One region of the Blautia sp. AM28-27 genome, then DNA from elsewhere that is predicted to be linked to it. Evidence: predicted binding sites of a transcription regulator. Region 1 holds the regulator's gene; the other holds the start of a gene.
What was found. The regulator HrcA, encoded in region 1, represses chaperone genes, less so after heat shock. The targets are predictions, from matches to a motif close to TGTTAGCACTCNNNNNNNNNGAGTGCTAACA.
Positions count from the first base shown of each region.

Region 1 (4,580 bases):
AATGATCAGCCGGGAGGAAGAATGCGAAGCGCAGGGGCAGGAGAGCCGTCTGAGGGATGTGCTGAAGAAAGAATGGCCGGTGGACGAAAAGGGAGAGCGCATCTATCAGATCACTAATATATATGAAGAAAAAGCAGAAGAACTCCTCATTGTAGAACTGTATACCGGCATCCACCTGGAAAACGGAGTCCCGTGCGGGCATTTTACGCTGTATCTCTGCGGGGAGCCGGACGGATGGAAACTCAGCGAAACGCGGATGATGGAATATCTGCAGAATCTGTAAACGAAAAAGCAAAACAGGGAGGACAGGGAAAAGAAAAACTGTCCTCCTGCTTTTGCTGCGGCGGAGACACCGGAAAGTCAGGATCCATACGGCCGCTTCTCATCGCTGATGCCGACCAGATAATCCAGACTGACCTGATACAGCTCCGCCAGACGGATGGCAATGGAGATCGGCAGCTGCCGGACGCCTTTTTCATATCGGGTATACACATCGCGGTTGCAGCCGAGATAGTCGGCAACCTGGCGGATCGTCAGATCGTGGTCCGTGCGCAGATCCTCCAGTCTCTGATATTTCATGATTCATCACCTCTGAGAAAATGCTACTAAATGGTCGTATCGAAATGGCAGAATCCTACCATACGGCTATAGCGCCTTTGAAACAGTAGAATGCAATAAAAAAGAAAAGTCAGATTCCTTTTCAGAAAGAAAACGGTTTATACTTTTTTCACAATTTCTTCATAGAAAAACCGGGAAAAGGTGTTGACAAACAAAAGGCAGAGTGCTATCTTAAGAGCATAGATGTTAGCACTCCACTGAAACGAGTGCTAACAGGACTATACAACAGGAAGGAGCTTATCTTAGTGGATACAGAATTGGATGAAAGAAAAAGAAAAATATTAAAAGCGATCATCCAGACGTATCTGGAAACGGGCGAGCCGGTCGGCTCAAGAACGATTTCCAAATACACGGATTTGAATTTAAGCTCCGCCACAATCCGGAATGAAATGTCCGATCTGGAAGAGATGGGTTACATCTTACAGCCCCACACTTCCGCAGGACGCATTCCTTCCGATAAAGGCTACCGCCTCTATGTAGATGAGCTGATGCGGGAAAAAGAACAGGAAGTTGCAGACATCAAAAACATGGTCATTGAAAAAACAGACCGAATGGAAAAAGTTCTGCAGCAGGTTGTCAAAGTCCTCGCTTCATCTACCAACTATGCAACGTTGATTACAGGACCGGAATATCACAGAAATAAAGTGAAATTCATCCAGCTCTCAAAAGTCAATGAAGAGCAGCTCCTGGCCGTCATCGTCGTAGAAGGCAACCTGGTGAAAAACCAGATGATCGACCTCGACGAGACCATCAACGATGAACAGATATTAAAGCTGAACCTGCTTCTGAACACACAGCTCAATGGCCTGACCATTGAAGAAATCAATCTTGGCATGATCAAGAAGATGAAAGAGCAGGCAGGCATCCACTCCGGCATCATCAGCAAAGTGGTCGATACCGTAGCGGAAGCCATCGCAGTCAGCGAAGAAGATGTGCCGGTGTACACCAGCGGCGCAACCAACATTTTCAAGTACCCTGAGCTTTCCGACAGCAGCAAAGCCAGCCAGCTGATTTCCACATTCGAGGAACGGCAGAAACTGGTCGATATGATCAAAGGAGCTGCCGAGGAGCAGGACGGAGAGGAAAATACCGGTATTCAGGTATACATCGGAAATGAATCTTCGATGGAACCCTTACGGGACTGCAGCGTGGTCACCACCACATACGATATGGGAAACGGTATGCGCGGAACAATCGGTATCGTGGGACCAAAGCGGATGGATTACGAAAATGTGGTAGATAACCTGAAAACATTAAAAGTTCAACTGGACGCCGTCTTCAAAAAGCCGGACACAGGTGAGTAGAAAGGTGGAATGATCAGTGAGCGAAGAAAATAGAAAGAAAGAGGAAACCATGGAAGAACCTACACGCGAGATGGAAAAAGAAACCGGAGCAGAGACCGATCTGCCGGAAACCGAACCGGCTGCGGAGCAGGAAGAAGCAAAGAAAGCAGCAGAGGCAAAAGAAGCGGAAGCTGCAGAAGAAACTGCTGAGGATGGCAAAGAACGAAAGTTCTTCAAAAAGAAAAAAGATAAAAAAGATGAGAAAATCGAAGAGCTGACTGACCGCCTGACCCGTCAGATGGCAGAGTTCGATAACTTCCGCAAACGCACCGAAAAAGAAAAAGCAAATATGTATGCCATTGGAGCAAAAGACATCATCGAGAAGATTCTTCCGGTTGTTGACAGCTTCGAGCGCGGACTTGCAACGGTGGAAAACCCGGAGGAAGATCCGTTCGCAGACGGCATGAATAAAGTATACAAACAGTTTACCACAGCACTCGATGAACTCGGTGTAACCGTGATCGAGGCCGTTGGAAAGGAATTCGATCCGAACCTGCACAACGCAGTGATGCATGTGGAGGATGAGGAAGCCGGCGAGAACATCGTCGTAGAAGAGTTCCTGAAGGGCTACATGTACAAAGGTTCCGTAGTCCGTCACAGTATGGTCAAGGTGGCTAACTAAGCCTTGAAGATAAATAAATAGAAATTAAACCATTTTTTAGCATAATTCATTGAGGAGGAAACAACAATGGGCAAAATTATTGGTATTGACTTAGGAACAACAAACAGCTGTGTAGCCGTTATGGAAGGTGGAAAACCAACCGTTATCGCAAACGCAGAGGGTGAAAGAACAACTCCATCTATCGTAGCATTCACAAAAACAGGTGACCGTCTGGTCGGCGAGCCGGCAAAACGTCAGGCTGTAACAAACGCAGACAGAACCATCCGTTCTATCAAACGTGAGATGGGTACTGACTATAAAGTAGACATCGAAGGAAAGAAATACTCTCCGCAGGAGATCTCCGCTATGATTCTTCAGAAACTGAAAGGTGATGCAGAGAACTACCTTGGTGAGAAAGTAACAGAAGCAGTTATCACAGTTCCGGCTTACTTCAATGACGCACAGCGTCAGGCAACCAAAGATGCCGGTAAAATCGCAGGTCTTGATGTAAAACGTATCATCAACGAGCCTACCGCAGCAGCTCTGGCATACGGACTGGACAACGAAAATGAGCAGAAGATCATGGTATACGACCTTGGCGGCGGTACTTTCGATGTTTCCATCATCGAGATCGGTGACGGCGTTATCGAAGTTCTTTCCACAGCAGGAAACAACCGTCTGGGCGGCGATGACTTCGACCAGAAAGTAACAGATTATATCCTTGCTGAGTTCAAGAAACAGGAAGGCGTAGATCTTTCCAATGATAAAATGGCTCTGCAGAGAATCAGAGAAGCAGCAGAGAAAGCAAAGAAAGAGCTTTCCAGCGCAACTACAACCAACATCAACCTGCCGTTCATCACTGCAACCGCAGATGGCCCGAAACATCTCGATATGAACCTGACAAAGGCTAAATTCGATGAGCTGACCCACGACCTGGTAGAGAAAACCGCAGAGCCGGTACAGAGAGCACTTTCTGATGCAGGCCTTCAGGCATCCGAGCTTTCCAAAGTCCTTCTGGTAGGCGGATCTACCCGTATCCCGGCTGTACAGGATAAAGTAAGACAGCTGACCGGACACGAGCCGAGCAAGAGCCTGAACCCGGATGAGTGCGTAGCACTTGGTGCTTCCGTACAGGGTGGTAAACTTGCAGGAGACGCCGGCGCAGGCGATATCCTTCTTCTGGATGTAACTCCGCTGTCTCTGTCCATCGAGACCATGGGAGGTATTGCAACTCGTCTGATCGAGCGTAACACCACAATCCCGACCAAGAAGAGCCAGATCTTCTCAACAGCAGCAGATAACCAGACAGCAGTAGATATCAACGTAGTACAGGGTGAGCGTCAGTTCGCGAAAGACAACAAATCCCTCGGCCAGTTCCGTCTGGATGGAATTCCGCCAGCAAGAAGAGGCGTTCCGCAGATCGAGGTTACCTTTGATATCGATGCCAACGGTATCGTAAATGTATCTGCAAAAGACCTTGGAACAGGAAAAGAGCAGCACATCACCATCACCGCAGGCTCTAACATGTCCGACAGCGAGATCGACAAAGCAGTCAAAGAAGCTGCTGAGTTCGAGGCTCAGGATAAGAAACGAAAAGAAGCAATCGACGCAAGAAACGATGCAGACTCCATGGTATTCCAGACCGAGAAAGCAATCGAGGAAGTCGGCGACAAGCTTGATGCAAACGACAAAACAGCAGTAGAAGCTGACCTGAACGCACTGAAAGATCTCATTGCAAAATGCAATCCGGAAGAAATGACCGATGCACAGGTAGCTGATCTGAAAGCAGCTCAGGAAAAACTGATGACAAGCGCTCAGAAACTGTTTGCAAAACTGTATGAGCAGCAGGGCGGAGCAGCAGGCGCTGGTGCCGGAACAGCAGGTGCAGGCCCGGATATGGGAAATGCAGGAGCAGCAGGCGGCCATGACGACGATGTCGTAGACGCTGACTACAAAGAGGTTTAATTTTCGGCATGTCACACTCCGTGAAAATACCGACTGTGAGTTGAAACAATAAG
Region 1 is NZ_QUJK01000009.1:70,661-75,240, reverse strand. Features, by position in the region: gene DW743_RS12250 (hypothetical protein) at 1-283, shown strand, start outside; gene DW743_RS12245 (helix-turn-helix domain-containing protein) at 361-579, opposite strand; gene hrcA (heat-inducible transcriptional repressor HrcA) at 864-1,922, shown strand; gene grpE (nucleotide exchange factor GrpE) at 1,972-2,583, shown strand; gene dnaK (molecular chaperone DnaK) at 2,650-4,527, shown strand.

Region 2 (4,580 bases), on a different contig from region 1:
GATAGAATGAGCTTAGTTTTAAGGGTTGTCTGAAAAAGGCATCAGTGTGCATTTTTTTCGGCGGATACGCCAAAAAAATGCAGAAAATAAAGAAAGGAGAAGAACATGAGCGTACAACTGCTGGATAAAACCAGAAAAATCAACAAACTGCTTCATAACAATCACTCCACGAAGGTCGTGTTCAACGATATCTGTGAAGTCCTGATGGAAACGTTAAGTTCCAATATCCTGGTGATCAGTAAAAAAGGAAAAGTGCTGGGCATCAGCCTTTGCCCGGGCGTGGAAGAAATTACAGAGCTGATCGAGGATAAGGTGGGCGGTTATGTCGATGCCGCATTAAACGAGCGTCTCCTCGGCGTACTCTCCACAAAAGAGAACGTCAATTTACAGACCCTCGGCTTTGAGCGGCCTGGTGTAGAGCGCTACACCGCAATTATCTGCCCGATCGAGATCGCCGGAGAACGCCTTGGTACCGTATTTATGTACCGCTGCACCCCGCAGTACGATATCGACGATATCATCGTCAGTGAGTACGGCACAACCGTTGTCGGACTGGAAATGATGCGTTCCGTCAACGAGGAAAATGTGGAGGAAAACCGTAAGGTTCAGGTGGTTAAATCCGCATTCAACACGCTGTCCTTCTCCGAACTGGAAGCCATCATCCATATCTTTGATGAACTGAACGGGGATGAGGGCATTCTGGTTGCAAGCAAAATTGCAGACCGCGTCGGCATCACAAGATCCGTCATCGTAAATGCCCTCCGCAAATTCGAGAGCGCAGGCGTCATCGAGTCCCGTTCCAGCGGTATGAAGGGAACGTATATCAAGGTATTAAATGATTATATCTTTGATGAACTCGACGAGATCAAAGCAAGAAAGAACCTGAAAGGAAAGGGCGATGCCCATCCGGACGAGGCGAAAAAATAAAAAAGTGGAATGTAGAAAAGAATCGGAGCCGTTTAAGAATGGCGCCGTTTCTTTTTGTGCAAAAAAGCATTCGGGGAGCGGAAAAAATGGTATCATTCCCGTTTTTAGGAATAAACTATAATTAGATTCTAAAGAGAGTATAAAATATGAAAAAATTGCCAAAATAAGAAAAAACGAGGAAATAAGAGAAATTAAGAGCTATCACGAGAAAAAAAAAGAGAATTACAAAATTCATACATTTGCGAAATGAGGTGGAAAACACTATAGTAAGAACCATCAAGTAGCACTCGAATGAACTGAGTGCTAATAAATAAAACTGAATGAAATCTTGAAGGAGGAAACATAAATGAAGTTAGTACCTTTAGGTGACAGAGTTGTATTAAAAGAGTTAAAAGCAGAGGAAACCACAAAATCCGGTATCGTACTTCCGGGACAGGCACAGGAGAAACCGCAGCAGGCTGAGGTTATCGCAGTAGGACCTGGAAAAGTAGAAGACGGCAAAGAAGTAAAAATGGAAGTTGCAGTCGGAGATCAGGTAATCTATTCCAAATATGCAGGAACCAACGTCAAACTGGAAGACGAAGAGTACATCATCGTAAAACAGGATGACATTCTGGCAGTTGTAAAATAAAGAATAATCAAGTAAAAATCAGGAGGCATGACAATCATGGCAAAAGAGATTAAATATGGAGCAGAGGCAAGAAACGCTCTTCAGAATGGTGTAAACCAGCTTGCAGATACCGTACGTGTAACCCTTGGACCGAAAGGAAGAAACGTTGTTCTGGACAAACAGTACGGCGCTCCGCTCATCACAAACGATGGTGTTACGATTGCAAAAGAGATCGAGCTGGCAGACGGCTTTGAAAACATGGGCGCACAGCTCATCAAAGAAGTTGCTGCAAAGACCAACGACGTAGCAGGTGATGGTACCACAACCGCAACCGTTCTGGCACAGGCTATGGTAAACGAAGGAATGAAAAACCTGGCAGCAGGTGCGAACCCGATCGTTCTTCGTAAGGGAATGAAGAAAGCAACCGATAAAGCTGTTCAGATCCTTGCAGAGATGAGCCAGCCGGTAGCAGGCAAAGAGCAGATTGCAAAAGTTGCAGCTGTTTCTTCCGGAAGCGAAGAAGTAGGCCAGATGGTAGCTGACGCTATGGAAAAAGTTTCCAAAGACGGCGTTATCACCATCGAGGAGTCCAAGACCATGCAGAACGAGCTGGAGCTGGTAGAAGGTATGCAGTTCGACCGTGGATATATCTCCGCTTACATGTGTACCGATATGGAGAAAATGGAAGCCGTTCTCGACAATCCATATATCCTGATTACCGATAAGAAACTGTCCAACATTCAGGAAGTTCTTCCGCTGCTGGAGCAGATCGTACAGAGCGGCGCAAGACTGCTGATCATCGCTGAGGACGTAGAGGGCGAGGCTCTCCAGACACTCGTGATCAACAAACTGCGCGGAACCTTCAACGTAGTAGCTGTCAAAGCACCGGGATACGGCGACAGAAGAAAAGCAATGCTCGAGGATATCGCAATCCTGACCGGCGGCCAGGTGATCTCCGAGGAAGTTGGTCTGGAATTAAAAGACGCTACTCTGGAAATGCTCGGACGTGCAAAATCTGTTAAAGTTCAGAAAGAGAACACCGTTATCGTTGACGGTGCCGGCGCAAAAGATGCCATCGCAGCAAGAATCGGCCAGATCAGATCCCAGATCGAGGAGACCACTTCTGAGTTCGATAAAGAGAAACTGCAGGAGAGACTGGCAAAAATGGCAGGCGGCGTAGCTGTTATCCGTGTAGGTGCAGCAACCGAGACCGAGATGAAAGAAGAAAAACTCCGTATGGAGGATGCTTTAAATGCAACGAGAGCAGCCGTAGAAGAGGGTATCATCGCAGGCGGCGGTTCTGCATACATCCATGTAACAACACAGCTTGCAGAGCTGATTGACAGCTTGGACGGCGACGAGAAGATCGGTGCAAGAATCGTACAGAAAGCACTTGAGGCTCCTCTGTTCCACATCGTAACAAACGCAGGTCTGGAAGGCGCTGTTGTTATCAACAAAGTAAAAGAGTCCAAAGTAGGTGTTGGATTTGATGCATACAACGAAGAGTATGTAGACATGATCCAGGCTGGTATCCTTGATCCGGTTAAGGTTACCAGAAGCGCACTGCAGAACGCTACCAGCGTTTCCGCAACCCTGCTGACCACCGAGTCCGTAGTTTCCACCATCAAAGAGCCGGCTCCGGCTATGCCGGCAGGCGCAGACGGCGGAATGGGAATGATGTAATTTCCGGGATAAAAATGTCTGGTAAAACAAAATAAGAAAACCGGCTGGCAAAGACCGTAGCGGAACATGGGTTCCGAAGTCCTGTCTTTGCCGGCCGATTTTTTAGTGGAAAGTTTTTCTTCCATTTCGCATGGCCCTGAATCGTTACAAAAAATTTCAGAAAGTTTTCATGCTTTCGCCGGGCGGCGTATATGGACGCTTCCGGCGTTTTATGCTATACTGATTTGTAGGATGTTGGGGGAAATACAACAAAGGAGAAGAAACACACATGGCAAGTCGTTATGAATCCGACATGACAAGGAAGGAGAAGATGCAGCTCGAAAAAGAGAAGCTGTCGAAAATGAATTTTAAAGAGAAACTGGCCTATATCTGGGAATACTACAAGGCTGTCATTTTCGGCATCATCGCTGTTATCTTCATCATCGGCACGATTGTGAATATCCATGAAAATGCGAAGTATTATGACCTCGTGAGCATTGCCGTAGTGGATTACGCAGGACTGCAGGATGTAAGTCCGATCGAGGAGGACCTAAAAGAAGCGCTCGGAACCGGAGATAAGTACGAAAAGGTAAGCATCGATACAAGCTACAGCTTCGGTGAAAACCTGGAAAACGCGGATTACAACACGCTGATGAAATTCACAGCCGTGATTGCCGCACAGAGCATGGATGTTCTGATCTGTTCACAGGCCGTGTACGACAACTACAGCAAAGACGATTATTTTCTGGATCTGTCCACACTGTTTGACGAAGCGACGTGTGAGAAGTACGGGATAAAGGCGGGAGATACCTGCCTCGACATTTCCAAATTGAAAAAGTACCAGGATATGGGCCTTACGTACTATGAGCCGTGTTATCTGACCGTGTTGGTCAATACAAAGAACGCGGACAATGTAGCAAAACTGATCGAATATCTTGAGGAGGATGGAGTAAATGAGTGATCTGTACACAGAAGTGCTGGTGAAAAAACAGCAGACAGGAAAAGACAAGGCGATCAAAGGAGTTCTGATCTTCTTTACCGTTCTTTTTGCAGCCGCAGGAATTATGATGAATCCGCTGATTCTGCTTCTTGCGCTGGTACTTGGAATCGTAGACTATATTTTTATCCCGAAGCTTTCGGTAGAGTTTGAGTATCTGTACGTCAACGGCGAGCTGGACATCGACCGCATCTATTCGCAGTCAAGAAGAAAAAGAGCCGCAAGCTATGAGCTTTCCAACATGGAAATCCTGGCGCCGTACCAGTCCCATCAGCTTGATTCCTACAAAAACAACCAGAGTATCAAACGTTACAACTATTCCTCCGGCATCGAAGGACAGGGCCACAAACCGTACGCATTCGTCATCTCCAAGGACAATGCCAT
Region 2 is NZ_QUJK01000003.1:79,590-84,169, forward strand. Features, by position in the region: gene codY (GTP-sensing pleiotropic transcriptional regulator CodY) at 106-927, shown strand; gene groES (co-chaperone GroES) at 1,274-1,558, shown strand; gene groL (chaperonin GroEL) at 1,595-3,220, shown strand; gene DW743_RS06715 (hypothetical protein) at 3,489-4,160, shown strand; gene DW743_RS06720 (DUF6106 family protein) at 4,153-4,580, shown strand, end outside.
Region 2: groES (co-chaperone GroES) is a predicted target of HrcA. The motif match lies at 1,206-1,236, and genes of this name have one in related genera.